2 regions of the Blautia stercoris genome follow, and region 2 is predicted to be linked to the other one. Evidence: a T-box and tRNA genes for the amino acid it is inferred to sense, from the RefSeq annotation. Region 2 holds a T-box; the other holds one or more tRNA genes.
What was found. A T-box is a leader RNA that pairs with one kind of tRNA and senses whether it is charged. The one in region 2 lies ahead of pheS (phenylalanine--tRNA ligase subunit alpha), so its partner is inferred to be a tRNA-Phe.
Positions count from the first base shown of each region.

Region 1: it encodes a tRNA-Phe, which carries the amino acid that the T-box ahead of pheS (phenylalanine--tRNA ligase subunit alpha) is inferred to sense. The anticodon was not compared.

Region 1 is NZ_BAAHYF010000002.1:58,046-74,397, forward strand. It holds rRNA gene ACYQ2D_RS10040 (23S ribosomal RNA) at 1-2,127, shown strand, start outside; tRNA gene ACYQ2D_RS10045 (tRNA-Asp) at 2,209-2,282, shown strand; tRNA gene ACYQ2D_RS10050 (tRNA-Val) at 2,313-2,385, shown strand; tRNA gene ACYQ2D_RS10055 (tRNA-Tyr) at 2,406-2,487, shown strand; tRNA gene ACYQ2D_RS10060 (tRNA-Thr) at 2,529-2,601, shown strand; tRNA gene ACYQ2D_RS10065 (tRNA-Met) at 2,615-2,688, shown strand; tRNA gene ACYQ2D_RS10070 (tRNA-Phe) at 2,708-2,780, shown strand; tRNA gene ACYQ2D_RS10075 (tRNA-Lys) at 2,820-2,892, shown strand; gene ACYQ2D_RS10080 (DUF6062 family protein) at 3,457-4,230, opposite strand; gene ACYQ2D_RS10085 (hypothetical protein) at 4,356-4,667, shown strand; gene ACYQ2D_RS10090 (O-acetylhomoserine aminocarboxypropyltransferase/cysteine synthase family protein) at 4,776-6,068, shown strand; gene mnmM (tRNA 5-(aminomethyl)-2-thiouridylate-methyltransferase MnmM) at 6,065-6,628, shown strand; gene ACYQ2D_RS10100 (SpoIID/LytB domain-containing protein) at 6,725-7,609, shown strand; gene ACYQ2D_RS10105 (M23 family metallopeptidase) at 7,683-8,504, shown strand; gene ACYQ2D_RS10110 (GIY-YIG nuclease family protein) at 8,712-8,990, shown strand; gene ACYQ2D_RS10115 (Fur family transcriptional regulator) at 9,070-9,489, shown strand; gene ACYQ2D_RS10120 (NADH peroxidase) at 9,585-10,130, shown strand; gene trhA (PAQR family membrane homeostasis protein TrhA) at 10,373-11,035, shown strand; gene ACYQ2D_RS10130 (uroporphyrinogen decarboxylase family protein) at 11,113-12,102, opposite strand; gene ACYQ2D_RS10135 (PucR family transcriptional regulator) at 12,429-13,961, shown strand; gene ACYQ2D_RS10140 (PucR family transcriptional regulator) at 13,958-15,541, opposite strand; gene ACYQ2D_RS10145 (cobalamin B12-binding domain-containing protein) at 15,564-16,199, opposite strand; gene ACYQ2D_RS10150 (DUF2284 domain-containing protein) at 16,230-16,352, opposite strand, start outside.
Region 2 is NZ_BAAHYF010000002.1:706,365-722,716, forward strand. It holds gene ACYQ2D_RS13055 (carbohydrate ABC transporter permease) at 1-771, shown strand, start outside; T-box leader at 853-1,119, shown strand; gene pheS (phenylalanine--tRNA ligase subunit alpha) at 1,189-2,253, shown strand; gene pheT (phenylalanine--tRNA ligase subunit beta) at 2,267-4,627, shown strand; gene ACYQ2D_RS13070 (ABC transporter ATP-binding protein) at 4,826-5,812, opposite strand; gene ACYQ2D_RS13075 (ABC transporter permease) at 5,949-6,743, opposite strand; gene ACYQ2D_RS13080 (ABC transporter permease) at 6,745-7,545, opposite strand; gene ACYQ2D_RS13085 (M56 family metallopeptidase) at 7,571-8,941, opposite strand; gene ACYQ2D_RS13090 (BlaI/MecI/CopY family transcriptional regulator) at 8,956-9,333, opposite strand; gene ACYQ2D_RS13095 (helix-turn-helix domain-containing protein) at 9,597-9,806, shown strand; gene ACYQ2D_RS13100 (Eco57I restriction-modification methylase domain-containing protein) at 9,810-11,984, shown strand; gene ACYQ2D_RS13105 (nuclease) at 11,988-13,091, shown strand; gene ACYQ2D_RS13110 (tetratricopeptide repeat protein) at 13,484-15,403, shown strand; gene ACYQ2D_RS13115 (hypothetical protein) at 15,455-16,352, shown strand, end outside.

The DNA.
Region 1 (16,352 bases), 650 kb from region 2:
AGGACCGAACCCACATCCGTTGAAAAGGGTGGGGATGAGGTGTGGATAGGGGAGAAATTCCAATCGAACCCGGAGATAGCTGGTTCTCCTCGAAATAGCTTTAGGGCTAGCCTCGATAGAGATACATGGAGGTAGAGCACTGAATTTCCTAGGGGGCGTCAAAGCCTACCGAAGAATATCAAACTCCGAATGCCATGGAATTGATTATCGGGAGTCAGACTATACGAGATAAGTTGGATAGTCAAAAGGGAAAGAGCCCAGACCTCCAGCTAAGGTCCCAAAGTACGTGTTAAGTGGAAAAGGATGTGGGATTTCGAAGACAACCAGGATGTTGGCTCAGAAGCAGCCATACATTCAAAGAGTGCGTAATAGCTCACTGGTCGAGAGGTCCTGCGCCGAAAATGTCCGGGGCTAAAACACGACACCGAAGCTGAAGAATGTATTAAATACATTGGTAGAGGAGCATTGAATACGGGAAGAAGCAGTACCGAAAGGAGCTGTGGACTGTATTGAAGAGAGAATGCCGGAATGAGTAGCGAGAATAAGGTGAGAATCCTTATGGCCGAATATCTAAGGTTTCCAGGGTAAAGCTGATCTGCCCTGGGTAAGTCGGGACCTAAGGCGAGGTCGAAAGACGTAGCCGATGGACAACAGGTTGAGATTCCTGTACTGCGTTAGAACAGAACTGTGGGGACACGTGTGGAGAGCACAACCCGGGAATGGAATCCCGGGGCAAGCGAAGGAGGAGTCACATAGGAAAAACCGTGTGGCAATCCAAAGGCGTGATGCGGACCGAACTAGAGTAGGGAAGTGTGTGAGCCATGCGTCAAGAAAAGCCGCTATTGTTTGTAACGTACCCGTACCGTAAACCGACACAGGTGGATGAGGAGAGAATCCTAAGGCCGACGGAAGAAGCATTGCCAAGGAACTCGGCAAAATGACCCCGTAACTTCGGGAGAAGGGGTGCCCGTGTAAAAGCGGGCCGCAGAGAATAGGCTCAAGCAACTGTTTAGCAAAAACACAGGTCTATGCGAAACCGAAAGGTGAGGTATATGGGCTGACGCCTGCCCGGTGCTGGAAGGTTAAGAGGAGATGTCAGGAAACGAAGCATTGAATTTAAGCCCCAGTAAACGGCGGCCGTAACTATAACGGTCCTAAGGTAGCGAAATTCCTTGTCGGGTAAGTTCCGACCCGCACGAAAGGCGTAATGATTTGAGCGCTGTCTCGGCAATGCATCCGGTGAAATTGAAGTACCAGTGAAGATGCTGGTTACCTGCGCCAGGACGGAAAGACCCCATGGAGCTTTACTCCAGTTTGGTACTGGGATTCGGTATTGCATGTACAGGATAGGTGGGAGACTGAGAGGTAGTGACGCCAGTTGCTACGGAGTCGATGTTGGGATACCACCCTTGCAGTATTGGGTTTCTAACCAGCCGCCGTGACCCGGCGGTGGGACAATGCCAGGCGGGGAGTTTGACTGGGGCGGTCGCCTCCGAAAGGGTATCGGAGGCGCCCAAAGGTTCCCTCAGAATGGACGGAAACCATTCGAAGAGTGCAAAGGCAGAAGGGAGCTTGACTGCGACACCGACGGGTGGAGCAGGTACGAAAGTAGGGCTTAGTGATCCGGTGGTATTAAGTGGGAATGCCATCGCTCAACGGATAAAAGCTACCCTGGGGATAACAGGCTTATCACTCCCAAGAGTTCACATCGACGGAGTGGTTTGGCACCTCGATGTCGGCTCATCGCATCCTGGGGCTGTAGTAGGTCCCAAGGGTTGGGCTGTTCGCCCATTAAAGCGGTACGCGAGCTGGGTTCAGAACGTCGTGAGACAGTTCGGTCCCTATCCGGCGTGGGCGTAGGATATTTGAGAGGAGCTGTCCTTAGTACGAGAGGACCGGGATGGACAGGCCGCTGGTGTATCTGTTGTAGTGCCAACTGCATGGCAGAGTAGCCAAGCCTGGAAGGGATAAACGCTGAAGGCATCTAAGCGTGAAGCCCCCCTCAAGATGAGATATCCCATTCGAAAGAAGTAAGACCCCTTGAAGACGACGAGGTAGATAGGGCAGAGGTGGAAGTGCAGCAATGTATGGAGCTGACTGCTACTAATCGGTCGAGGGCTTGACCAGAAGCTGAGAAATCAGTGGAGCGGCAAGTGTCTGCATGGTTTCGGTTTTGTATATGTAGTTTTGAAGATATATTCTTCATAAGGCCCAGTGGCTCAGTTGGTTAGAGCGCCGCCCTGTCACGGCGGAGGTCGAGAGTTCGAGTCTCTTCTGGGTCGTTGTTTCCGAAAGGAAACGAAAAGAATAATGGGATCTTAGCTCAGCTGGGAGAGCATCTGCCTTACAAGCAGAGGGTCACAGGTTCGAGCCCTGTAGGTCCCATTTATTTTAAAAATTAATATGGGCGATTTCCCGAGTGGCCAAAGGGGACAGACTGTAAATCTGCTGGCAACGCCTTCGGTGGTTCGAATCCACCATCGCCCATTGAAAGTACCGATGAGGTGCGATTCTATTCATTGATTTATGCCGATGTGGCTCAATTGGCAGAGCAGCTGATTTGTAATCAGCAGGTTATCGGTTCGAGTCCGATCATCGGCTTTTAAATTAATAACGCGGGGTGGAGCAGTCTGGAAGCTCGTCGGGCTCATAACCCGAAGGTCACAGGTTCAAATCCTGTCCCCGCTACTCAATTTAATTTTATTAGGCCCAGATAGCTCAGTTGGTAGAGCAGAGGACTGAAAATCCTCGTGTCGCTGGTTCGATTCCGGCTCTGGGCATTTTTCCTGCGAATAGTCAGGATGAAATTATTGAAATATGGAGCATTAGCTCAGTCGGTAGAGCACTTGACTTTTAATCAAGTTGTCCGGGGTTCGAATCCCCGATGCTTCACTGCTTAAAAGATTGAAATCTCTTATCAAGATTTCAATCTTTTTTTGTTGCGTTTTTGCAGGGGAAATTGCGTTTCACGCACTAAAAGAAGCAAAAAACAAACCGGTAATACCAATTCATAAAAAAAGTATAAAATACTTTTTCATATTTCTTTCATTATTTGAACACAAAATCATCACAATTTCTGTGTATATTATTACTTGAACAAAGCCAATAAGACTTTTTTCAAAAATCTTTTTCTTTTTCATATGCCGATATTTCCCTTATATCGGCTCTCCTTCTTTTTTATAAAGTAGACGTGAAAAATAAGAGCCTTGAATCTATCCCCCCTCAAGATTCAAGGCTCTTGTTTTTTTTGTGTCATTTTTGAACGCAGATAAGCATTCCCCCACTTCAAGTGCGCAAAGCACTAAGCGGCGGGTGAGGGGGATGCTTCTGTCAGTGGGAGCTTTCAACTCCCACTGACAGATCGCAAAGCGACTGCGTTCATGAGCAAGTAGCGAAGCGGATTGCGAATGTCCGCTTTACCTGCTCGGCAACTACGTTACCAGAGCATCTAAAATTCTATAAAGCCGATTTGTATGGCGGATCTGCTGGATAGCTGCCAGCAGCTTTTTGCATTCCTCTTGGAATTGCATCTTTTGAAGTTTTCCAATCTGCATCTTTATTCTTATAATCGAATTTGTCACAGAACCATTCAAGGTCGTCAGTGACACGCTGCATGTTTTCGGTCATCAGTGGGAATAACGTTTCATAAAAATCCGATTTTTCTTTGTCTGATAAAATTGTTTCTGCATTTTCGACTAAATCAGCAAAATGCGGGAGACAGAATCCTTTACTTTTTTTGAAAAGCTCGACAAATTCAGGATTTTTTCGATAGAGTTCAAAGAACGTATCGAGGTAGCGCAAATAAGTATTTTTATAATAGTCACAGATATAGCAGCTTTCCTGCTGTGCTTTTGCCCAGACACCGATAGAAGTTTTTGGAGCATCCGTGGTAGACTGAGCCTTTTTAAAATGGCTGAACATAGAAGCTTTTGCAGGAGAAAACATTTTTATCTGTTGCTTTAATTCTTCGTTTTTCTTTTTGAAATGAGTGGTTAAAATCAGACCGCATCCTAAGCGGTTTCCATATTCAAACATCTTTTTATAATGTTCACGGCAAAATCCTGCTTTATCGGTTTCGGCACGGATATCATCTTCCATATAAGAAGCACCGGCGCCAAGTACAAAATCCATGGCATGCTGTTCCAGATTTCTTTCGATAAAGCAGAATGGGCACTCATCACCGGCATTAAAAGCATCCATTAAAGGAATGGTATAAATTTGTTCTTTCATAATCAGGCAATCCTTTCGTTGGTCTTATATTTTCTTTACTTGATATTAATTTTACAGTATTATGATGTTAGGGTCAAAATACTTTTTGAGTCTTATATATACTATAAGGGAAGGAGTGAGCGAAAATGAGAGGAGATTGTCTGATGATGATTATTTTAGCTGCAGTAGTTGTAGTGATTGGTTTATATCTTGTTATCTGGGGAAAGCCAAGTATGATTCGTGAGAGATTTTCAAAAGGTGTGTCACCGGAGAACGAAAGAAAATTTATGATGGCAACAGGTGGTGCAATTGCAGTTATCGGCATTGATATGATGGTGCTTGGATTTTTAGATTCCATGAATAAATTAGACAGCGGAAATAAGCTGATAATTCTTGCAATTGGAATCGTTGTATTTGTAGGTCTGATTATCTATGGACAGAAGAAGTTTCGTCGATAATTGTCGATAACTGTGTAAGATTAAGAGAAAAATAAGATGTCAGTGGCAGGATATGTCTGAAAGTGGTACAATAAAAGAAATATAATACCAAGAAAGGCGATATGAGAAATGGGAAAAGAGCTACACATCGAAACAAAATGCTTACATTCCGGTTGGAAACCAAAGAAAGGCGAACCGAGAATGATGCCGATTTATCAAAGCACAACATTTAAATATGATACATCTGAAGAAATGGGACGCTTATTTGATTTAAAGGATGAAGGATATTTTTATACCAGACTTCAGAATCCGACAAATGATATGGTAGCGGAGAAAATTACAGATCTGGAAGGCGGAGTGGCCGGAGTTTTAACTTCATCCGGACAGGCGGCAAACTTTTATGCGGTCTTTAATATCTGCGAAGCCGGAGACCATGTGATTTGTGCTTCTGCAATTTATGGCGGAACCTTGAATCTGCTTGGCGTAACAGCAAAGAAAATGGGAATCGAATGTACTTTTATAGATGCGGATGCACCGGCAGAAGAATTAGAAAAAGCATTTCAGCCAAATACGAAAGCTGTTTTTTCAGAGACAATTTCCAATCCTGCATTGGTTGTGCTTGATATTGAAAAAATGGCAAAACTTGCGCATGAACATGGAGTCCCGCTTATTGTAGATAATACATTTGCTACTCCGGTAAATTGTAAACCGTTTGAATGGGGCGCAGACATTGTCACTCATTCTACGACAAAATATATGGATGGACATGCAATGCAGGTTGGTGGTGCAATTATTGACAGTGGAAAGTTTGACTGGGACGCTTATGGAGAAAAATTCCATGGGCTGACAAGACCGGATGAATCTTATCATGGTATTGTGTATACAGAGCATTTTGGAAAATCTGCTTACATTGCAAAAATTAATGCACAGTTAATGCGTGATTTAGGTTCAATTCCGTCTCCGATGAACTGCTTTTTATTAAATGCAAGTCTGGAATCACTTCCGCTTCGTGTGGAGAGACATTGTTATAATGCGCAGAAAGTTGCAGAATTTTTAGATGCGCATGAGTTAGTCGGTCATGTAAATTATGCGGGACTTCCAAATGATAAATATCATGAACTGGCGAAAAAGTACATGCCAAACGGAACCTGCGGAGTCATTTCATTTGAATTAAAAGCAGGAAGAGAAGCGGCTGTTAAATTTATGGACAGCTTAAAACTGGCATCTATTGTGACACACGTTGCAGATGCAAAGACAAGTGTTTTACACCCGGCAAGTCATACTCACAGACAGTTAAATGACGAACAGCTCAAGGCAGCAGGAATTTCTCCGGGATTGATTCGTCTTTCTGTCGGAATTGAAAATGTAGAAGACATTATCGATGACCTTGCACAGGCATTGGAGGAAAGTAAGACATTATGAAATCATTTCAGATAACCGAATGGTGTCATGAATTGTTTTTAATGCAGGCAGTGACAGGCGGAACGTATATTGATGCAACAATGGGAAATGGACACGATACGCTGTTTTTATGTGAGCTTGCAGGGAAAGAGGGACAGGTGCTTGCATTTGATATTCAGAAGCAGGCACTTGAATCAACAAGAGCATTATTAAAATCAGAGGGGATGGAGCAGAAGGCAAGATTAATACTGGACAGTCATGAAAATATGGCAAAGTATGCAGATGAGGCTTCTGTGGACGGTATTTGCTTTAATTTCGGATATTTGCCGGGAAGTGACCATTCTCTTGCTACGAAGCCTGAAAGCAGTAAAAACGCCGTTATAGAGGGTCTGAGACTGCTTAAAAAAGGTGGAGTGATGAGTCTTTGTATTTACAGCGGAGGAGAGACCGGATTTGAGGAAAGGGATACACTTTTAGCGTATTTAAAGAGCCTTGATGAAAAAAAATATCTGGTGATTGTGAGTGCTTATTACAACCGCAAAAATAATCCACCGATTCCGGTACTGATTATAAAAAAATAATGAGGCTTAGTTAAATTTTGAAATTATAAGAATATGAATAGGACAGGGAAGTTTTGTCATAAGAATAAACAAAAGAGGTCTGGGTTTTATAAATTTATGAAAAAGAAAATAAAATCCGGAGTATGCCTTTTGTTTTTTATGGCAGGGCTTCCTTGTTTGATTGTTGTCTTGATATTGGGAATCAAAGAATGTCCACCGGTCAGAAATGAAACGGATTTTGAAGATTACATAGCAGTTTTAACGGCAATGCAGATAGACTGGGAAGCTCCGAAGGAGAGCATTAAGGCGCAGACTGTGATTGCACGTGGAAATTTTTATCTGCAGTGGGAAAAAGGAGAAGAAAAGCAGAAAGCAGAAGAGGCAGCAAAATATTTAAAAGCGAAAAGAAGAATTCCATTTTTTTTAGAGCGATTTCATGTATTTTTAGAATCAGCAGAGGAAACGAGAGGAAAAGTGCTGGCTTTGAATCATGAGGTAAAACAGATTCCATTTTATGCAGTGGGAACAGAACGAAGCAGAGATGGAAAGGAACTTCTGGGTGAAAATTTTGCTTATTTGATTTCTGTAGACACGATTCAGGATAAGAAGAGTCCATTTTATGTCAATGGATGTTATTTTGAGTTAAAAGAGTTTCGCAGATTAATAAAAAAAGAATATGCAGGATTTGAAATTAAAGATGCCGGGGAGATTAAAATCAAAGAAACAGATCGTTTGGGGTATGTGTTGGAGATTCAGGCAGGGAATCAGGACTTTCAAGGGGAAGAAATGCGTGAACTTCTAAAGCTTCCTTCTTCCTGTTTTATTGTACAGACAGATAAGGAAATGATTCGTTTTTTATGCAGGGGAGTCGGACATGGACTGGGACTCAGCCAGTGGACGGCTGGAAAAATGGCGGAGGAAAACAAGCAGTATCAGGAAATTTTAAACTATTTTTTTCCGGGTTTAGAATTAATAGAAGTAGAGATGCAAAAAAATGAATAACTTCTCATATTTTGGCAATCCTATAGATGAAAACAAGAAGGGGCGGATGCTCCATATAGGTTGAGGTGAAAATATGAGAAGAAAAAACAGAACCCATCTTGCTTTAGGACTGATGCTGATGGCAGTAATTGCAGGTACTTGTACGGTGGTTTATCAGTCCGGAAGTAAAAATGTACCAAATGAAAAAGAATTTGTCTTAAATGAGGGCGATTCCATTGATGAGGCAATGAAAACAGAGGAAAAAGAAACTACGGAAGAAAACCGGAATTCAGAAACACAGAATCCAGAATCGAAGGATCCAGAAACACAGGATGTAAATACTTCACAGGTAGAGGGAGAAAGAGTAATGGAAGAAGAAACAGAAGAACCGGAAGAAGCGGAAAATACAGACGAGGCAGAGCAAAATATAGAAACACAAATAAAGGAAGAAGAGTCTGTTGAAACTCAGACAGAAGCTGTGCAATCAATACCGGAAGTGAATTTTACGGAAAGTTCGCTGATGCAGTGGCCGGTAGAAGGACAGGTGCTTTTGGATTATAACATGGATCATACGATTTATTTTCCGACGTTAAATGAATACCGCTACAGTCCGGCAATTGCAGTTGGGGCAGGCGTGGGAACACCGGTGCTTGCAGTTGCAAATGGAAAGGTTGTTTCTGTTGTAAATAACGAAGAAACCGGACTTACCATGACCGTTGATTTGGGGAATGGCTATCAGGCAGTTTATGGACAGTTAAAAGAGACAGCATTTGAGCCGGAAAGCTATATGGAAGCCGGAGCAACATTGGGTTATGTGAGTGAACCGACGAAGTACTACAGCAAAGAAGGTTCTAATTTATATTTTGCAATGACAAAGGATGGAGTAGCGGTTGACCCGCTGGAATATCTGCCATAAAAACAGAACAGGAAATACCGCGTAAAGATTCACATTTGAAGCACAGAGGAGTATAATAAAGTATGCGGAAAAGAAAATCCGCAGCCGATTCAATTTAGACTATAAAAAAGTGAAAATTTTTTGAGTGAAATACTTCTTAAAATCGGCGGCTTAAAAATAGAAGGGTGCTGTTTTGTCAGTGCCCATTACATAAAAGGAATTTGTGAAATGGAAAATCAGGAGAGTGCCAACTATACGTATATTTTAAGGTGTAAGGATGACAGTCTTTATACAGGGTGGACAAACAATCTGGAGAAGCGGATTCAGAATCATAATGCCGGAAAAGGCGCAAAGTATACAAGGGCAAGACGCCCGGTGGAGCTGGTCTATTATGAAAGATTTTTGACCAGGCAGGAAGCAATGAGAAGAGAGTGGGAAATCAAACAGCTTGCAAGAAAGGACAAGCTTAAATTAATTGAAAAAAATTTTAAAAATATACTTGACTAAAATTGTTAAGTATGATATATTTTAATCACAGTAACAATTACTGTTATCAAAGTAAGAATTAAAGGGGGTATGAAATGCGATGGCTACATTGAAATACAGCCGTCAGAGGGAATCCATTCGAGAGTTTGTAAAAGCCTCAAAAGAGCATCCGACTGCTGATGATGTATATGCGTCAATTCGTAAAGAGTATCCCAATATCAGTCTTGGCACGGTATATAGAAATCTTTCGCTCTTAGTGGAATTAGATGAAATTGTAAAAGTTCCGACAGGAGACGGACCGGATCGCTTTGATGGAAATGCAAAACCGCATAGTCATTTCATCTGTACCAGATGCCATAATATTTTTGATATTGAAGATGAGCATCTGACAGGTCTTACAGAACGGATTGCCAAAAACTTTGATGGTGAAATCCACGGACATAGAACTACATTTTATGGAATCTGTAAGGAGTGTCTGGAAAACAAAAGTCAGGAATTAAAAAAGAAAAAAACTAGTTGACAAAAAAAGTCAAGTATGTTATATTAAAACAGTAATAATTATTGTTATTAAAAATCTAAAAAATAAATTATCAATTAGAAAAGGAGAAAACGATTATGAAAAAATTTGTATGTAGTGTGTGTGGATATGTTTATGAAGGCGAAGCAGCACCGGAAAAATGTCCAGTATGTGGCGTTGGCGCTGACAAATTTGTAGAACAGAAAGAAGACGAAATGAGCTGGGCAGCAGAACACGTAGTTGGTGTTGCAAAAGGCGTAAGCGAAGATATCTTAGCAGACTTAAGAGCAAACTTTGAAGGTGAATGTTCTGAAGTTGGTATGTACCTGGCTATGGCAAGAGTTGCTCATAGAGAAGGATATCCGGAAATCGGTTTATACTGGGAAAAAGCAGCTTACGAAGAAGCAGAACATGCAGCAAAATTCGCTGAATTATTAGGTGAAGTTGTAACAGACAGCACAAAGAAAAACCTGGAAATGCGTGTTGCAGCAGAAAATGGTGCTACAGCCGGTAAATTTGACCTGGCAAAACGTGCAAAAGCAGCAAACTTAGATGCAATCCATGATACTGTTCATGAAATGGCAAGAGACGAAGCTAGACACGGAAAAGCATTTGCTGGACTGTTAAAGAGATACTTTGGATAATTTATAAGCCTGAAATAAGAAGTAATAAAAAAAGAAGTACGGAATGAAGAAATTCTTCAATTCGTACTTCTTTTTTTATTACTTCTGTTTTGTCAAAATAAGTCGATTACTTCTCTCAAAAATTACTTGCAAAAAGAAGAAATAAGTAGTATTATATTTCGTAACAAGTAGTAATTAAAACTACATAAAATAATAAACAATACTAATCATATAATTTTGCAGAACAGAGAGGAGTGTTTTGTATGAAATTTAAAATAAAAGATCCTGGAAGTGCAATTACTCATTTTATTGCATGTGTGATGGCAGTACTTGCGGCTGCCCCGCTGCTTTTAAAGGCAGCAAGAGAACCGGATAAGATTCACCTGATTGCGATGAGCATTTTTATTCTGAGTATGATTCTGTTGTATGCAGCGAGTACAATTTATCACACAGTGGATTCAACTGAGAAAGTAAACCGCAGACTTAGAAAAATGGATCACATTATGATTTTCTTTTTAATTGCCGGGAGCTATACTCCTGTCTGCCTGATTGCACTTCATGGAAAAACAGGAACGATTCTTTGTATTGCGGTATGGTCAGTAGCAATAGTTGGAACGATTGTGAAGGCATGCTGGATTACCTGTCCAAAATGGTTTTCTTCTGTGATTTATATCGCAATGGGCTGGTTGTGTGTATTTGCTTTTATTCCGATTGTAAAAGCACTCAATCCGGCAGGATTTGGCTGGCTGTTGGCAGGTGGAATCATTTATACTGTTGGTGGAGTGATTTATGCACTCAAAGTACCGTTATTTAATGCAAAGCATAAAAATTTCGGCTCTCATGAAATTTTCCATCTGTTTGTGATGGGGGGAAGTATCTGCCATTTTATTGTGATGTATTTATTTATTGCAAATATGCCGATTTAAGTTGATATCGTTTGATGATCTGTATCGAAAAAAGGACGGAGCTTTTGAAGCTTCGTCCTTTTGGTATAGAGAAGAGATTAGAATTTTTCTTTACTGATTTTATCAATTACTTCGCTTGCTGTCTCGTATACACCAGGGAAGGTACTGATTCCAAGACCCTGTGTGATACAAGGAATAAAGAATTTTGTACCGTTTTCTTCGCAGACACGGCGTACTTCTTTTTCAACCAGTTCCGGTGTCCAATCCGGACGGTCAACAGAGGCACTGTCAATTCCACCCATGATGGTAATTTTGTCTCCGTATTTTTGGATTAATTCTGGAATATTGTTGGAGCTCATGGTTCCCTGCCAGATATCGATTCCCATATCAATCATGTAAGGAACTAAAGTTGCCGCATAAGAATCGGAGTGGTGTACGATTAGCTCAACACCATGAGATTTATAATAGCCGTAAATTTTTTTGTAGGATGGCAGAATAAATTCTTCAAACATATCAGGAGAAATAAAAGTAGAATTCTGGCTTCCCCAGTCATCGTGATGGAAGAGTGCATCCGGTTTAATATATTTACAGATTTTTTCTGCATATTCGAGTTCCCATTCTGTTAAGTAATCAATTAATTCCTGAGTATATTCCGGTTCTTCATAAAAATTAATTAATGCATTCTGGATTTCCTGAAGATAATGACATTGTTCAAAAATTCCGGGAGCAATAAACTGTGTCACAAAATATTCATTTCGGTCGATTTTTTCTGCTTCTTTGATAAAAGGTTCCCACTCGGCATCGGAATAATCCAGACGTGGTGCATGAACAGTTTCACGCCATTTTGTAATATCTTTACATACAATGTGTTCTTCATCATGAATCGGGAATGCGCCAGGTGTGCCTTCCGGCCATACTTTTGTGATACCCCATGCATTTTTAACCGGTGGTTTTCCATATTCCGGAGCAGGGTCATGCATGCTGTGTGGGTTGTTGAATAACATAGCAAATGCTTCATACTGATTCACATAGCGGTCTGGTTTTCCGCCATGGATGGTTTCTAATAAGTTCTGACGTTTAGTTAACATAAAAAAACCTCCTTTATTTGTTACGTTCGTTATTCTTTTTTTACTTTTTTTAACCAAATCAAGGAAGTCCTCTGCTTCAATTGCAAAAAGCAATAAGCAGGGGTGGGGACTTGCTTGTATCAGGAGGGGGCAAGCCCCTTCTGATAAGCTGCGTAGCAGCTATTTGGTTATGAGCAAGTAGCGAAAGCGGATTGCGAATATCCGCTTGACTTCGTTCTCTTAAGATAGTTTTATCATAGCAGGAATTTATGAAATCGTAAATCCGATGAAATAATTGACTTTTAGAGGGTGTGACACTACACTTTGTAGTATGGAGGAAATGTACTATGAAGCTTACATTTAACGAAATTTATTATCATCTGAAAAAGTTATTTTTGATTCGCAGAATTTCCTGTAATCCAAAGAAAATTCTTGTAGAAAAGCCACTTTATTACAGGAAAGGGGAGAATCTTTCAGGGCATATCGTGTTAGTGGAAAATGAAAAACTTGAGAAAATCACGTTGGACTCTCCCGCTTTAAAAGATTGTGTTTTTATCTGTTTTGGAGAGGTAGACACTATATTTTGCAGGACAGATAGAGATTTAATCATACTGGATAAAGAAGTGGAAAGAGAGGAAGTTTTCAACCGGCTTCAGGAAATCTTTTTTTATTTTGAAAAGTTTGAAAAATCGGTTATAGATGTGTTTATGGAAAATCTTGATTTTACACACTTGATGAGTTGCTGCGAAAAGATTTTTGAAACACCGGTGGCACTGACAGATGAGAAGTTTGCTTATGTTGCAGCCGTGGATAGAGATGGATATTTTGTACCATTCAAAAATTCTCAAAATGCGTTGGATTTAAAATTTGTCAGTGAATTTATCTGCGATTTTTCTTACGAAAACACCATTAAATTAAAAGGTGTATATAGTTATAGTTTAGAACAGGGAACTTATTTATGTAAAAATATTTTTTTTGAAGGGACTTATGTAGGAAAACTTACGGCACTTTCCTCGAGTTTTCCACTGAAAAACGATTATCATAAGGATTTATTGGAACTGCTTGCAGATTATGTAGAAAAAATGTATGCACGTTATGGTTCTTTTAATCAATCGGATGTGTCAATGGATGAATTACATCGGGTGATGAAACAATGTCTGGATGGAAAAAGCTGTCCGGAGAAGAAGTGGGACGTTGCATTTGAAAATGTTGGATGGAAAAAAGGGGAACATTTCTGTTTGATTGAGCTTCGTTCTAAATGCAGACGAGACAGGGAATTATTTGAACGTTATCTTTGTCCGGAAATGGAACGCAGATGGAAAGATACATGCTGTGTGATTGCAGATAGAGGTCTGTATGTTTTGTTAAATACTTCAAGAAGTCCAATGGTGGATTTTCAGTCAGACCTTGCTTATTTTTTGAGAGAGAATCTGCTGACTGCCGCATCGAGCCGTGAATTTACCAAGACAGAACGCTTTATGTCTGCGGTCAGACAGACGGAGATAGGATTTGAACTGGGGATGAAGAGAAATCCGGAACAGTGGAATTATCGGTTTGATGAGTATGCATTGATGTATCTGATGATGCATGGAGCGGAGGAATTTCTTTCGGAAGAAGTAGATTCCCTGGCACTGCAAAAGCTGATGGAGCATGACAGACAGATGGGGACACAGTATTATAAGACATTGGAATGTTATGTGAAATGTCGTTATAATGCGGCTCATACGGCAAAAGAACTGTTTATTCACAGGAGCACATTTTTGAATCGGTTAGAACGAATCAAGGAGCTGACAAAATTAGACCTGGATGATTTTGCATCCAGGCTGTATGTGGAACTCTCGGTTTATCGAAGAGAAGAAAAAAAGTATCTGGATCATTAATTTTTTTCTGCTTCCTGTTCGAGCAGACGAAGAGAGAGATTCAGGTAAAAAATCTCGTCGGGGTCGTCTAAATTAGAATCTAAAATAGATTTTATTTTCTCAAGCCGGTAGAGAAACGTACTTCTGTGGATAAAAAGTTCATTTGCAGTCTGCGTGGCATTTAAATTTTGTTCGAGATAGATTTTTAAAGTCAGCACATATTCCGAGTTTTGTTTCTGGTCAAGTGCCTGGAGTTTTAACAGATTTTCATAGCAAATCATAGAAGCGGGAAGTCGGCGGGTACATTGCTCTAAAATATAAGGGAGAGCGATATTGTTAAAATGATGAATCCATACATAAGGTTTTTTTCGACTGCCGACATCAAGTGCTGTTTTCGCCTGTACATACTGACGTCTTAGATTCATGTGTCCGGTCATGGCACGGCTGTATCCGGCTTTTAAGAAACTGTCTCGGATAAAATAAGTCAGTTTTGAAGCAATTTCATCACTGCCTGCATGTAAAAGTGAAAGATTAAAAAATGTGACGATTTCATCTTTGAATAAAAAAGAAGAGCAGTCCGGAAAATGATTTTCCATGTAGTTACAAATGGCGCGTGTAGTCATATTTTTCTGATCCAGATAGGTGGTCTGATAGACAAGGCAGAGATATTCATGCCGGGTGTTCCAGCCAAGAGAAGAAAGCTGATGACTGATATCGAGATAGTCTGCACTTCTATCAGAAAGTGTTGTCTGAAGAATACGATGCAAATCATTTGCTTGTCCGGAAATCGGAATATGTTGATGATAGAGCAGATATTCAACATAACCGGCAAGATGGGAGAGCAGACAATATTCGCCCCTGGTAATGGGTTTTTGTGCTTCATAGAGGATAAGCCGGTGGGTAGGAACTCCATTTTGAAAAATGTTCATGGTGAGAGTAGAAATTCCTGTGATATATCCTGGAAAGAAAAACGGAGTCGGACTGTTACAGAAAGACTGATAGGTCTCGTCCTGTGTAAGCGCATTGATGTAATCAATATTTGGTTCTTTATCTGAAAAAATTCTGGATTTTTCCGGGATTTTTTCTTCTCCGGTCTCGGCAATCAGGGAAAAATCCACGCTGATTACAGAAAGTGGATTTTGAAAAATTTTGAGAGCATTGTGAAGAAGCAGAGTAATATCATCATTTTTTAATAAAAAAGTATTTAATTCGTTACTCCAGTCATCATAAAAATCAAAGATGTCCTGCAGAAAATTTAAAACACTGCTTAAAGATGTATTTTCAGAAAGAACGACATAAGGAAAGACAGCAGAGGAAAGTTTTTGAACGTCGCCCCTGGTACCGGTTAAAACTAAAAAATGTTCTTCAAAAATATGAGGAATAAATTCTTCTAAGCGTTTTCCGTGGGCAAGGCAGACATGACCCGGGGTGATTCCCTTGGATTTATCGAGGGGTTCATAAATCGGTCGGGAATCGATAAGCGGTTTGGAATCATATAAAAAAGGGCGCAAAAATCCATCCGCACTTGATAAATTTCCGTAAGCGGTTATTGTAAATTCGGTCTGTAATTTTTCAAAAAGAAGTTCAGTAGATAATTTCATAAAATTTAAGCTCCGTTGCTTGTTAAATAATAAAAGTTTTTGCTTTTTCGGCAGCTTCTATGGCACTGTCGCTATATGCGTCAGCTCCAAATTGTTTTGCAAGTTCTTCGGTTACAGCGCCGCCGCCAACCATAATTTTTAGTTTATGTTTTGGGTCATGTTTTCTTAATGATTTTACGACCTGTTGCATTTCAGGCAGTGCAGTGGTAAGCAGAGAAGAAATGCAGACGATAGAGGCATCCGGATTTTCTTTTACGGCTTTTAAAAATTGTTTTTCGGAAATATCGACGCCAAGGTCTATTACTTTGAATCCGGCACTTCGAAACATCAAAGCAACCAGATTTTTGCCAACATCGTGTAAATCTCCTTCTACAGTTCCAAGAATAATGGTTCCAAGCGATTCATCCTCCAGAGAACCGAATTTTTCCTGCAAAATATCATAGGCTTTTCTCACACTTCTGGCAGCAGATAAAATCCGCGGGATATCAGCATCATTATTTTTGTAGTATTCTCCGGCTGATTTCATTGCCGGAATCATTGCCTGGTCAATGATTTCCGAGGAGGAGAGGCCCTCTTCGAGACATTGGTAGACAAGAGCCTGTGCATCACGGGGATGTCCGACTTCGATGGCCTCTTTTAGCAGTTCAAGTGTAGTCATAAAAATTCCTCCTGTGTTTGTGTATTAAGTTCACTCTAGCAGATAACAGCTGGTGTAAGCGATGGTGCAGGGTCCATAATAATATTTTAAGTGATTTCTCTCGCAAATCTGAGTGACAAGCATGCCGTAGGCTTCCATGGAAGAAAATGATTT
Region 2 (16,352 bases):
TTAAATGATGGTACAGATGCACTTCGTGGAGGAATTTACCTTTGGCCAAGAAAATTTACATGGAAAAACTATATTACCGTATTACAAAAAGATAATCTGCTTACAGGTGCTTATATTACCGTATCAAGAACGATTATTGGAACAGTACTGGCTTTGGTATCGAATGCAATTCTTGCATTTATTATTAGTAGAAAACGTTTTTTGTTTAAAAGAGGACTTTCTTTATTCTGGGTCATTACAATGTATGTAAATGGTGGAATGATTCCGACTTTCCTGTTATATAAAGGACTTGGACTTACCAATAGTTTTGCGGTATATGTAATTCCTGGAATGGTAAGTGCATTTAATATGTTGGTAATTCGTACATATATGAACGGAATCCCGAATAGTCTGGAAGAATCTGCGCAGTTAGACGGTGCAGGATATACCACGATTTTCTTAAAAATCTATTCTCCGTTATGCAAACCAGTGTATGCAACCGTTGCACTGTTTGTAGCAGTTGGACAGTGGAATTCCTGGTTTGATGCAATGCTGTATAACCGTATGAATGGTAGTCTGACAACACTTCAATACGAATTGATGAAACTGTTGTCGTCTGTAACAAATCAGGGTGCTTCGGCAGAAGCGATGAAAAATGCAATTGGAGCGGTTACACCTACTTCGGTTCGTGCAGCGGCTACGATTATCACAATGCTTCCAATTATTTGTATTTATCCATTCTTACAGAAATATTTTGTAACCGGATTAACATTAGGTGGAGTAAAAGAATAAAAAGATAAGAGAAACAGCTGGCTTATTAAAAAATAATTCGGCTGTTTCTTATTGATTTTTAAAAAAAAGTATGTTAGAATTTTTAAAGCGAAGAATGTGTGTAAGTAGATTTTTGAACTTGTTTTTCCAGAGAGCTTTTGTCACCGGCTGTAAGCAGAAGCAAAAACATCAGAAATCGAATTTCAGCACGGGAGCTTCTGGCGAAAAGCTGTAAAGTTCAGCGTTAAGTCAGATGTAAGGCTGCATTAAAGCCAGATGAGAGCAAAACCGTATAAGAGAAAGAATAGAAATAATAAAAAAACAGCGGTTTTGAATTAGGGTGGTAACGCGAGATACCTCGTCCCTTTTTGTGGGGCGAGGTTTTTTTATTTCAATAAATGAGAAGCGTGCTTGAATTTTTAATTTATGGAGGAAATTATGAAAGACAAGATTCAAAAACTGAGAGAACAGTTTCAAGATGAACTTGGAACCGTAAATGCATCTTCTTCTTTAGAAGAACTTCGCCGAAATTTTTTAAGTAAAAAAGGGTATGTTTCAGGCTTAATGAAAGAGCTTGGAAAAGTTCCGCCGGAACAGAAAAAGACAACAGGACAGTTAATCAATACATTTAAACAGGAAGTAATTGCAAAATTTGAAGAAAAAGAAAAAGAACTGATTCATCTGGAAGAAGAAAGAGCCATCAATCAGGCAGAGTCCTACGATGAATCTCTTCCGACAGAAAATCCGTGTGGTTCTTATCATCCAATTACTCTGATTCAGAGAGAATTAGAGGATATCTTTGAATCTATGGGATTTAATGTAGAAGATTATAGCGAAATCGTAGATGATTATCATTGCTTTGAAGCACTGAATATTCCGAAATATCATCCGGCGCGTGATATGCAGGATACCTATTATCTGTCTACACCAAACCAGTTATTAAAGAGCCATACTTCCGCTGCACAGAATGCAATTATGAAGAAGTATGCAAAAGCGTTAAAAGAAGAAGGACGTCCGATTCGTGCCGTATTCCCGGGAAGATGTTTCAGAAATGAAGCAATCGATGCCTGCCATGAAAACACTTTCTTCCAGATGGAAGGAATTATGATTGATAAAGACATCTCTATTTCAAACCTGATTTATTTTATGAAAACCATGCTTTCTGAAATCTTTGAAAGAGATGTAAAAGTACGTCTGCGTCCTGGATTTTTCCCATTTGTGGAACCTGGATTTGAATTAGATATCCAGTGCTTAATCTGTGGAGGTGACGGATGCCCATCCTGTAAAAACTCCGGATGGCTGGAACTGTGTCCATGTGGTATGATTCATCCAAACGTATTAAAATACGCAGGAATTAACACCGAAGAAGAACCAGATAAATATACCGGATTTGCGTTTGGTCTGGGTCTGACCCGTCTGGCAATGATGAAATATGGCGTAAAAGATATTCGTGTATTTAACGAAGGTGACTTAAATGCATTGTCACAGTTCGTAAGTAAATAGGAGGTGAAGAAACATGTTCGTATCAATGAATTGGATTAAAGACTTTGTAAATTTGGACGGATGGGATTTAGACCAGCTGATTCACAGATTTACACTTTCTACAGCAGAAGTAGAAGGAATTGAATATAAAGGAAAAGATGTAAAAGATGTTGTTGTAGGTGAAATTCTTTCCTGCGAAGACCATCCGGATTCCGATCATCTGCATTTATTAAAAGTGGATGCCGGAGATGAAATATATGATGTTGTTTGTGGTGCGCCAAATGCAAGAGCAGGTTTAAAAACTGCATTTTGTAAAGTAGGCGGAGAAGTTTGCGGAATCAAAATCAAAGCTTCCAAAATTCGTGGATATAAATCTTTCGGTATGTGTTGTTCTGCAAAAGAACTGGGAATTTCTGAGACACATGACGGAATCATGGAATTAGATGCAGACTTAAAGAACGGTACAGATTTAAAAGAAATTTTCCCAATCGACGACGTGGTATTTGAAGTCGATAATAAATCTTTAACAAACAGACCGGACTTATGGGGACATTATGGAATGGCTCGTGAGTTTGCAGCACTGACCAACCAGCATGTAAAACCACTTGATGTAATGGAAAATCCATACACAGGTGATGCAACTGTTGCAGTAGAAGTAGCAAACAAAGACTTGGTATTCCGTTACACAAGCATGCGCATTGAAAATGTAACCAAAAAAGTCAGTTCAATGGAAATGCAGATTCGTCTGTTCTACTGTGGTACAAGAGCAATCAATCTGCTTGCAGACTTAACTAACTACATTATGTTAGAACTTGGTCAGCCAATGCATGCATTTGACGGAAATAAAATCGAAAAGATTGTAGTTGACACGCCAAAAGAATCCTTCCAGTTCAAAACATTGGATGATGTAGAACGTGAAATTACACCGGATACTCTGATGATCTATGATAATGAAACACCGGTTGCAGTTGCCGGAATCATGGGTGGTTTAGACAGTGAAATCGTAGACGGAACAACATCTGTTGTATTGGAATCCGCAAACTTTGACGGGGTAAGTGTTCGTAAATCGGCTTCCAGATTAGCACTTCGTACCGATGCATCTGCACGTTATGAAAAGACACTTGACCCGGAAATGACAATGCTTGCCGTAAAACGTTTCATCAAGCTTTTAAAAGACGTAGATCCGGAATGTGAATGTGCAAGTAAGATTACAGATGTGTATGTGAAAAAATATCCGGAATTAAAAGTAGAGTTTGACAAAAAATTCGTAGACCGTTATACCGGAATTGATATTCCATGTGAAAGAATTAAATTAACACTGGAACAGCTTGGATTTAAGACCACACAGGACGGCGAAAACTTCGTATCAGAAGTGCCAAGCTGGAGAGGAACAAAAGATGTCAGCATGAGAGCCGACATTATTGAAGAAATTACACGTATCTATGGATATGATAACTTTGAAATCAAGACAACCTTATCTCCACTGCTTCCTGCAAAGACAACAGAACGCAGAAAAGAAGAAAATCTGATTAAAGACTTACTGGTAAAAGCTTACGCAATGAATGAAGTCAATACCAGATTATGGTGTGATCCGGATGCTCTTAGAAATCTTGGACTTGCTCCGGAAGAAAATGTACGTCTTTTAGGTCATGCAGACGACAATGGAATCTTAAGAACCAGCATGATGCAGAGCTTCCTGCCATTGGTGTACAATAACCGTAATTACAAACCAAGTTTTGGAATGTTTGAAATTGCGCGTACTGTACTTGGTGTAAGAGAAGATGAGACTGCCGATGAACATCGCATGCTCGGAATCGCAATGTACAGCAAAGAAGAAAGCGAAAAGAAATTATATATTAAAGCAGTACAGCTTTTAAATACCATTGTAAGTCAGCTGAAACATAAAAAAGTGGCTTATGAAAAAACAGAAGTAAGACATGAGTGGCAGCATCCGAAGAATACAACAAAGATTTTGGTAGACGGAAAAGAAATCGGTATTTTGAATACACTGCATCCAAAGACTTTGGCTCACATTGCGAAAAATGCAGCAGTGGTATGCATTGAAATTGATATGGATGCATTACTTGCAATTCCGGCTATGGACTTAGAGTTCAATGAACCATCCAAATACCCGACGATTGAATATGATTTATCCTTACTCATTCCAGAAGGGGTACGCTTTGATACAATTTCTGAGTGCTGGAAGAAATTAGAACTTGAAATTTTAAGAGAAGTTTCGGTTATTGATATCTATGATGCAGCAGGAGTGAAGAGTGTTACGATTCGTCTGTCCTTTGGGCTTGATACAAGAACACTGACAAGCGAAGAAGTGCAGGCTGCGGTAGATGCAATTCTGAAAAATATGAATGAAATCGGAGTTAATCTGAAACTGTAATTGTAATTGAATAGAATGTAAAATAAGATGTGGAAAACTCCTCGCCAGATGGCGGGGAGTTTTTTTGCATGAAGAAGGTTTAAGAATTAGGGCGGGAATTCTCGGTTGTTGACGAAAAAACCAACCACGAAAAAAACTTCAGGAACAGGCTCCTTCCCTGTCGGAAGATGAGACCGTGCTCCGGGAGCATACCCGACTTTACTTATATAATATATCATTTATAATATGTTCGATATCCCGCCCACTAATAGAAATATCTTTGATTTGACAATAGTTTGAAACAAGATCAATAATTGTTTTTGCCTCTACACTTTCAATTTCATATTCAACCTCTACATAGTAACAATCGTTATATATAAATTTTACTCCATTCATAATAGGGGCAGCAAATTTCATTGGCATATTATTGTCAACTTCAAAAACAATATGCTTATATTTTTCAAATTCCTTTCTTACATTTTCAATATGATTATCTAGAATGATCTTACCATGATCAATTACTATAATCCTTTTGCACAGTGCTTCGATATCTTGAAAATCATGTGAAGTAATTAAAAAGGTTGTTTTTTTCTCTTCATTGATTTTCTTTATAAAATTTCTAATGCTATTTTTCGATTTTGTATCAAGTCCTATTGTAGGTTCATCTAGATATACAATTTTAGGATCATGTAAAAAAGCCGCCGTAATATTGCAACGCATTCTTTGTCCCAAAGATAATTGTCTTTCAGGGACTGTTAAAAGTGAATGCAGATCTAATAATTCAGTAAATTCCCGAAGATTTTTCTCATATATATGCGAAGGAATTTCATACATTTTTTGCAATAAGTTAAAAGATTCTATTACTGGAACATCCCAAAAAAGTAAGGAACGATTTCCTGTGACTACACCAATTTCACGATTATTTTTTCTTCGTTCTTTTGTTGGAATTCTATTGTTTACATAAATGTTTCCTTTTGTTGGAGTTAATATACCTGTAAGCATTTTAATGGTAGTTGATTTTCCACTACCGTTTGGACCAATATACCCAACTGCTTCTCCTTCTTCTATTGAAAAATCGATATTATCAACAGCTCTTACATTTTCATATTTAGGATGAAATATATGCAGAAGTTCTTCTTTTAAATTTTGACTACTTTTTTTTCTTTTATACTCTTTGGTTACATTTTCTACCTTAATTAACGTCATACTGTTCTCACAATCATAATATAATTAAATAGTATCTTTAAAAAAATTAACCTTGTTGATATATTCATTAAAAAACGAATTACAAGGAATCTTAAAAATTTTCTTGATTTCTTTTTTCTGTTCTATAAAAAGAAATTTACGTTCCTGTACTATCATACTTTTTCATTCCACAATTCCAAATCCCTATGGCTATGAGCGGTAATAATATAGCAATAAATACTGTACAGATCGGAATAAATACAGTTCCTTTTCCAATCAAATAAAGTGTTGGATAATATGAAACAAACGCAAACGGAATAACATATGATATTGTTATCTCTACGACCTTGGGGAAAATAGTAATTGGGTATTTAGCAAATTGCCTAATTGTTAAAACCAAATATGCAATATCATTTCCTTGTATTATCCAAAAATTGAGACTATTAAATATCAAATAAATGGAAGTATTAATACTAGTTCCACAAATAATAAATAAAATTAACAGCAAAAATTTTCCAATCGTGAAAGAGACCATAGCATGATAAATCCCGTAATATATAATAACCCCTCCACTGATTATTGTTATAACAGCCTGAAAAGTATATCGATTACCTAACAACTGCATGATAATCGGTAAAGGTCGTACAATAAATTTGTCTAATGTTCCATCTCTAATAAATGTTCCAATATTCCATACAGAATCAAAAAAACACTGCCCGATGGCTTCAGGAATCATAGCCATTCCAAACAATATGCATATTTCATAAAGAGTCCAAGCACCTAATCCTCCAAGCATTTTACAAATAAAGAAAATACCAAAAAAACTTGCAGCTTCTCTTGCGAACATAGCAACACACCATATAATAGAATCCAACGGATACTCTGTAAAAGTAATAATTCCAATTCGCATATATGCTTTCATCATAACCAAGTAATAATATAGCTTTTTCATCTTACCCTCCCTGAACTACTACTTTTTTTATAACATGACGAAACAACATACTATTTATTAGAGCGAAAATAATAATCCATATTATTTCTATAAAAATAAATTTCATTCCTTCAAAACAAGATATTTTTCCCAAATAAAGATTTATTGGAATATAAACCATACCTGCAAAAGGCAGCATGTTCAATATTTTTTCTAAAAATCCAGGGAGAAGAAAAAGTGGAATAATACCACCGCTTAAAAATTCCATAATTGATGTCTTCGTAAAACTTAACGCATAGTGTGTCAAAGTATAACAACATAACATACCAAATAATAATTCAATCATAAACATAATTCCGATTGAAATTAATATACTTATTACAAAAAGGAAAGTATATGTTATATTAAATGGAAGTGTGCCTCCTAAAACAAAAAATGCAATAAATAGTGTTGGCATCGCTTTAAAAACAGCAAAAAAGATAAATTCTCCAATTCTTCTTGTCCAAAGAATTGTAAATATAGAAACCGGTCTAGTAAGTTCGGTACCTATTTGTCCTGAATATATCCATTGTGCAAGAGTTTCATTTATACCATCTGAAAACTGAGAACTAAGAACTCTTGATAAGATAATATAACTTGTCATTTGATTCAACGTATATCCGGATATACTATCATATTTTTTAAATATAATTTGCCATATTGCATAGTATAGAAAAACAGAAACTATTGTACCAACAATATCGAACCATTGCGCCTCTATATATGCTAAATGTTCCACAAATACCAAGCGAATCATATAAAACCATTGTTTTATTTTATTCATTACATAAATCTCCAATAACCTTATTTTAATGAGGGCATTTGGCAGAATAAAGGCTAGAAATTAAATTTCCTAATACCAGATTTTGGCAGGAAGAACATCTTTGCGCTTGATATTTTAGAACCTTGCAACTGCCATTGACCTTTTTATCATGTCTGGTATAAGTTCCACTTACATAGATATGATTACATGATTTTTTTTCTGTTATGTCTACATCATAAGAAGTTCCGTTTTCATCTGTAAAATAAGAATCAGAAAAAAGAAAAGTATCCTCCTCTTCATCAATAACCGAGAAGAAACCTTCCGTTTCAGATATATTTTTATCTTCATTAAGAACTTCTTCTAAGGAGTGAATATTATCTATTTCTAAAGCGGGTGTATTATAAGCAAGAATGGTAAGGGAAGAAGAAAAACTTAAAAATATAATTCCAAATCCAGTTACAATAGAAGTAAAAATAGGGTGTTTATGCGCAGTATGTTTTTTCAAATGAGTAATCCTCTCTTTCAGTATATTTTTTTGATGGAACATAAATCCACTTGAAGAAACAAGTGAAAGATGCGGTGGTGTAGATGAATATTTTAAAAGGGCATGGCCATAGTTTCTTTTTTGTTCGAGTGTACAATTCATTAATGCTAAATCATCAGCGGCTAATTCTGAAGTATTTTGATAAAATTGAATTAAAAGATAAATACATGGGTTATACCAAAACAAAACAGATAAAAGCATAAGAGTTAGCTTAAATAAATTATCATGGTGTTTTAGATGTGCAAGTTCATGTTTAATAATCAAATAGTTTGTATCATCAGACAAATTAAAAGATAAAGGTAAAAATAGTTTCGTGTTCCAAAGTCCTGTCACAAAAGGAATTGAAATGTGGTCGGATAATGAGAGAATTGGAGATTTAGATAATCTTAAATCCCTCGATAGGTTTGTAATGATAGCTTGGTTTGGCTGAATGAATTCTTTAAAATGAAAATCGGAATCAATAGTTGAGCAGAAATTTTTAGTCTGAAGATATAATCGGTGTATGTAAATAGCTCTAAACAGCATAATGCTAATGCATAAAAACAGTCCGATTAAAATTCCAATACTGATATTCGGTGGCCGAAGAACCAGATGATTTTGAACAATTCTGATTGAATCATCAACAGGTATTTTATCCGTTGGTTTTGGATGCATCATAAATGGGGAAAATAATCGTTTGTAATAATTTGTAAGTAAAGGAACAGGAAGTAAAAATAAGAAGATATTTACTTTACAAAATAAAAGTTTATGCTTGGGCGCAAGCTGTTTACTAAATAAATGCGTTGCGCCAATAGATAAAAATAAAAAGATACTTCCAACAAGATTCATATAAAAAAGTAAGCGAATGGAAGAAGCAATTATTAAATTTATCATAAAAAAATCACATCCTAATCTTTATTAAGAAAATCTCTTAGTTCATCCAGCTCTTCTTGTGTACAATCTTTTTTGTTGCCTGTAAGGGAGGAAAGAAACAAGTTCAAAGAACCATTAAATGCATTGTTTAAAAAAGATTTTGCATATCTTTGAGTGAGCTGTTCACGTGTCAATTTTGGAAAATAAGCTTTTTTGCGTCCTTCATTTTTACAGTCTAATGCACCCTTTTCAATTAGATGTGAAAGATGAGTGTGTAATGTTTGCTTTTTCCAGTCTTTTCCATTGTTATTAAAGAAATCCAAAATTTGATTGAAATAAATGGGGCATTTAGAGGACCATATCATTTCCATGATTTCCAATTCTGTGTCAGATAAACCGTATCGATTTGGCATAAGAACCTCCTTATAAGTATAGTACTACCTTTAAATAGTACTATGAAAATGTGGGGAGGTCAAGAAGAAATGATAAACAAATAATTAATAACGTATGAATGGTGAATAAGTAATGTAAATGAAAATTTATTTTGCGAACAGTATAAATACAGATAAATTAGCGTTCGCATAATATATATTGCAAACGCTAAATTTTAATGCTACAATAAACCAATAAAACATATTAATACTGTAATATATAAAATATAGCAGAAAGGTACGCCATGAGAATAACTTATAAAAAACTTTGGAAAATGTTAATTGATAGAGAGATGAAAAAGAAAGAACTTGCTAAATTGGCTGGAATTAGCACTACGTCAATTGCAAAATTAGGTAGGAATGAAAATGTAAATACAGATATACTTTTAAAGATTTGCAAGGCACTAAAATGTGACATTTCGGAAATTATGGAAATAGAAAGAATTGAGGAATAAAGTATGGACGCATTTACTGTGTTGGAGAATACATATTATATTATAAATAGAGATATTAACTTTTATAAAGATAATTTTGGACATACATATTATATAAATGTTCACGATGAAGAGATACAATTTATAGATAAATTATTTAAGAACGTGGAAAATAAACTTACGCCATCAGATAAAATGTTGAATTATGCAGTTTCATCAATATATATATCAGTAGTTGTGTTAGAGGAATATCTTAAAAGAAATAATATAAAATATGTTCTTAGTGACATGGATGATATATTTGCTGGTTTTTCAAAGGTTAAGAATGGAAAATATAATTTTTCGGATAAAACATTTAAAGAATTAGATGAAATATTGTTTGGATTGTTGACAGATGGTATCGATTTAGAATCAAGAAAAAAATCGGGTAGTGAGCGTACACCTAATGAGATTATTACATATATGTTAGACATGCTGGGCTATGATAAATCAGTATCTACAAAAAAGTCAATTATAGATCCAGCTTGTGGAACAGGAACGTTTGTTAAACAAATAATGGAAAGATTTATAAGTGGATTGAGTGATAATGCTGATTTGCAACAATTATTGTTGGAAGAAAAATTAGTGCGTGCTTATGATACAAAACCATCCAATGTTTTTGTGACGAAGATTGTGATTATTACCAGTTTACTTAAAGCAGGATGTATTTGCGATATAGGTTTTGTGAAAATGTTGGTAAAAAAATTACCAATATATTGTCAAGACTTTTTGGAAGCTTCGGGGAATGCTGATTATATTGTGGGTAATCCTCCTTATATACGTTTACAAAATTTAACAACTGAAGTAAGAGAGTATATCAAGAAAAATTTTAAAAGTTCAACTGGAAGATTTGATATATTTACCTGCTTTATTGAACATGGAGATAAATTGTTAAAACCCAATGGAAGGTTATGCTTGATAACTAGTAACAAATATTTAACTGCTAATTATGGTGTTGGAATTAGAAGCTACTTAGTGGAAACAGGACATGTGAGAAAGATTGTTGATTTATGCGATACTAGATTTTTTGGGGCGGCAGTTTTACCGGCAATTATTTTGTGTGAAAATTCTAATAACAAAAGTTCTATGGTTGAACATATAGGGATTAAAACAACAGATAAGAAAAGCAAGCAGAGATGTAGTGATGCAACAGAATTGTTTAAATATATAGAAGAGATAGAAACATCAAAAGAATATATTGAATATGGAGATAATATAGATCATCGTACATTTGAAATATCAAAAGGACATTCTAAATTACCAATTGATGGAAAAACTTGGAATTTTTCTTCAGACAATGAAAGTCAGATAAAAATAAAAATGGAGCAGGAAAAATTATGTTGTTTACAAGATATATTAGATGTATGTGTGGGAATAAAGACAACTGCCGATACAGTATTTGTAAAACCAATGACGGAGAAGTTTATTAAAGAAAATAAATTTGAAGATGAGGTTGTTTATCCATTGATTCAGAGCTTTGATGTTGAAAAATGGTCAATTAATTGGGGAGACAATAATAAAGATCGTTATATTTTATATCCACACAAGGAAGAAAATGGTGTTATGAAAGCATATCCTCTTGAAGAAATACCCAATGCTGCAAAGTATTTGAGTAGCAATTCAGAAGTCTTAAAAGGAAGAAGATATTTAGCAAAATCAAAAACTCGTGAATGGTATGAGTGCTGGGTTCCACAGAAATTATCAAAATTTCGTCAAATTAAAATTGTTACGAGAGATATTGTATCTGCTAATACATTTGCACTAGATGAACAAGGGTATTTATGTCAAGGAAATACATTTTTTCTGACAAAAAAAGATTCTTTGTTTGTTACAGAGTATGAAGATATGTCTGAATATGAATTTTATAGCTTTGTACTTGGCTTGCTTAATTCTACGGCTTTGGAATACTATCAAAAATTGATTAGTGGCTGTTTGTATTCTCAAAAGTATCGATATACAACAACTAATTTGAATAAATGGCCAATTCCGCGAATTACAAAGGGAGAAGCAGAACGGATTGCTATGTATGTGGATAGTATTATGAATTGTGACATGGAAATACAAGAGGCTGAAAGAGAGATTAATGATATTGTATTTAATGCTTTCAGTTTGTCAGATAGTGAAATTAATCAAATTAATAAATTTGTTGGAAAGGAGTAGATAATGGATTATATTAAATTAGGGAAAATACCACCAAACAGTAAAGGTGAACTATCTAATCCAGAACAGCTTGTTGAAAATTTGCAGTCTCTTATAGGACAGAAGTTTCCTTTAACGGGAAAACCAAGAACTGACGGATCGAATTTTAGAAAGATGATTACAAATCATTTACTGTCTAAGTATATTCCAAAGGAGGCTGTTGAATATGAGATTGTACCACCAAAGCAGAAAGGAGTACCGTCCTTTTTAAGGGAATATATAGATACATACTTAGTAACATCAGGAGTCAATTATAATTTACAGGTATGGAATAGAAATCCTAATGGCGCATCTGTTCAGGTGAATTTGAAGAATGGTGAAACGCTTTTAGCAAGTGATGTGCGATTTGTGCTGGGGAAAATAAATGAGGATGAAATTATAGAATCAATTGTTATTATGACACCAGAATATATTGAAAATAGGTTTGGTAAATTTGGAAAGCCAACAGTAAAACAACAATTGATTATTTCAAATAAGAAACGAGAAGAAATTATAAATAAACATGGAATGATTGTTGCAGATACAGATATATCTGTTGATTTATTAGATACAGAAAATAGTACGGTTGTTGGAGACGTTAGCATTAAGGACGAACCTGAAAAAGTACTTCCGATTGAAACTATTCATCAACAGATAACAAAAAAATTGTTGGGTGAAAAATTAGACATATCATTGTCAACTAAGCAAAGAGGGCAGCAACTTGAGAGAATGGTTGCATATCAACTTGGATATAAGAAATTGCAGGGAGGATTGGAAGGAGGATATCCAGATATTCGAAATCAGATGCTGGAGATAAAAGTGCAAGACTCACCAACGATAGATTTGGGTCGATATTCACCACAGTTTGAAGAAGAGATAAATGAAGATTTTACTACAAGAACGATAAGATATCTTATTGCCTTAACAGATGCTTTAAATGGTAAAATTGATGGCGTAGTATTATGCCCAGGGGATGAGCTGGGAAAACATTTTACATATGTAGCGGAAAAGAGTTTTAAATGTCAACGAAGTATACCGATGAATTTTTTTGAGGAGTATAAAGGACAGGTTGTGTATAATCCAAATTAATAAGGAGACTATAAATTTATGAAAAATTTTTGATAATAGCAGTATCTACTTTCTCAATTATATTTTTAAATTCCTCTAATAGTTTTACTTGTATCAGGCGTATTAGTTGGTGGAGTTATGAGAAAAAAATTAAAACGAGAAAAGTGAGTTCAGAGGAAAAAGAGATGGTTGAAAAACCATCTCTTTTAATATGCTAAAAATTAGAATGATCAATTTTTTTAATGGAACAACTGTGATGTTTTGTTTCTTTATCGTAATTAATGCCAGCAAGAATAAAATTTCAAGGCAGGAAAAGGTTCTTTCCAGAATTAATCCCAGAGTTGCTTTTGAGTGCTGGCTTTTTTTGCTATAATAAGTCTAGATATACTTATTTACGAAAGCTGGTGAACCATTTGAATTTATTGGAATTTTATCAAACTTATCCTGAAAATTATATTTTATGTGGATCTGGAGGAACCGGAAAAACAACATCGCTTTTATTATTAGAGCGAGAACTGACAGGTGCAATGCTCAACAATAAAACAGTAATTCCGTTATATTTCAAGATGAATGTCTGGAATCGAAAACGGATTCGAGGAAACTTTTTGCTGGATGAATTATGTGCGTTTTTTAATGAGGCGGTACGGACAGATGTGGTATGCAAGATGCTAAGAGAATCATCTGAGTATTTGTTCCTGTTTTTATTAGATGGAGTGAATGAATTAGTAGATTATTGTCTGGAAAATGGAATGACGGTATACGAGTGCCTGGAAAATGAAATTCGGGAACTTAGTTCTTTTTCAAATGTAAATATCATTATGACAAGCAGAAGAGAATTTTCGTTTTATGACCCTTCGATTCAAGAAAAATTTAAAAAGATTGAATTTGAAAAGCTGGAGAAAACACAAATTGATGCGTATTTAAAGTTGAGTCCTACACAATGGGTGGCACCGGAAATCCATTTAAAAGAAGAGTTAGAAAACCCAATGTTTTTAAAGCTTTTTCGAGAGATTTATGAGCGTGCACCGGAAGAAGCGATGCGGTTAAAAAGTAGAAATGAGTTGCTTCAAAAATATTTTGAGCTAGATGTTTTAGCAGATTCAATGGAAGCGCATCGTGATAATATTCGTGAGATCCGACGCTTTTTAATTCATGAGATTTTACCGAAGATAGCATTGGAAGTAGAGAAAGCGTTGCTTTGGATAAATGTGGATTCGGAAGAAAACAAGCTCAGAACTTTGGAATATCAAAGCTTATTGGAACAAGTTTTGAGTGAGACAATAATTCCGCAGAATATGACGAAGGCATTGATTTATCAAATTCTTCCAAAGCTGGGAATCGTAGATGAGCAGCTTGAATTTTCGCATGAAACAATTAGAGAATATCTGGCTTTGTGTGCATTTCTGGAGACAAAGAATAGAAAAGAAGTTATAGATTTGGTAATAAAAAATTTAAAATATTATCCTAAGTTTGATAAAGCAGCCCAATTTAGCAGAAGATGCCGTCACCTTGATTTTGCGGAATTCATTTATGGAGAGCTTGGAGCAGAATTGTATTGCTTTTTAGCAGAAGAGGACGAAGTAAAAAAAGAAGCCTTTGAATTTTATTATGAGCTTGCAGGACTTCATGAAGACTTAAGTGAGAATCAGAAGTGTGTGGAAATTGGCTGGATTGCAGTAGAGGAAATGCAAAAAATAAAGTTAACGCCATTAGAACAAGGGACTTGTTATAATTTTTTATATTATTGTTGTAATAAAGAGAAGAAGAGGGATGCGTATCCGCTATTAGAAGCCGCAATAAAAGAACTGGAAAATGTGCCGCAATATCAAAAAAAGCAGGAAGAATATAAGTTGACTTACGGAAAAATTATTTCGAATATGGGAAGCTATTATTATCAGAGAAAAGAGTATGAAGAAGCTTTAAAATGGCATAAAAAAGCGTTGGAGTTTCGTAAGATTTCTCTTCCTAACAGAGTGATGGACAGTTACCGGACGATTATGAGTGATTATTTTTGCATGAAACAATATGAAAAAGGATATGAAACTTATCGGGAAGCAGTAAAAAAGACACAGCCGGATGCGTTATTTTTAGTGCGGGCAATTGGCTGTGAACTTTGTCTGTTAAAAGAAAAGAAAGAAGAAAATCTGGAAAAACAAATCTTAGAAGAACTGCCAGTACAGATCGAGCGTGTAGTTGAATTAGCTGTGTCAAACAGAAGAATGAATGTTGGTGTTTTGAAAGATTTGCAGAAAAAATTAGAGGAATTAGAAGCGTGGACAGAACTGCAAGAATTAGTGAAAGAATATCGAACTAAGATAGAGGAGTATTTATAAACAATTTTCTGAGAGAAGGTTTTAGAATAAAAAAGACAGGAGAAGATAAAGATGTATAGAGAAGTGTTGAAATGCGTTGCTGAAATAACAGATTATCCGTATTCAATAGAAAAATGGGAAGCCAAAGAGACAGTAAAAACGTCAAAAGAAATGATAAAGCAGATTGGAGAATTGGAATTTGAATATTTAAATGGACATAAAAAATTGCGTCAGAAATTTATTACACAGTTTATAAAGGATTTAAAAGCAGAAGAATCGGGAGAGCAAGTAGAAGAGAGAAAGCTCTCCGAGTTAGAGTGTATGACTCTGATGTTTGTTGTGATTGAAAATGAGCTAAATATTGATAAAGAAGAATCCTATCTGGAACTTTATGAAGATATCTGTGAATCAGCGGGGTGCAAGTATGCGTTAATGCGTATGGATAATAAAAGTGATATGACAGAACTAATTTTGTATTATGTCTTAAAAACACATCAGGGATTTGATATTTGGGCAGGCTTATCGAAAGATTGGAAGGAACGGAAAGAAACAGCGTATGCATTGAATTTTGAAATGGATAATCTGACAACAAAAAATTTCAAAGAAGTTTGTGAGAGAATCAAAGCTGGACTGGATGAAACCGGAATGGAAACAAAAAATTCGCTGGATATCATTACAGAAAATATGAATGGAATTATTGCGGATCCGACCAGACTTGGAAAAACGAAGCTGGAAGAAGTGTTTAATCAGGAAGTGATTTTGCATGTATGTGATACCGAAAAACGGAGACAGTGGTATTTATACCGTTTATTATCCCTTGTTGTAATAGGGCAGATTGAAAAATTTTGTAGAGATATTCAAATTTGGCAGACGGATGCTTCGATGAAAGAGCAGTTAAAGAAGGAACTCAAAGAGTGCTGGTTGACGGATATTGGGCTTGGAAAAACAAATGAAATGGGGCGTCCGTTAT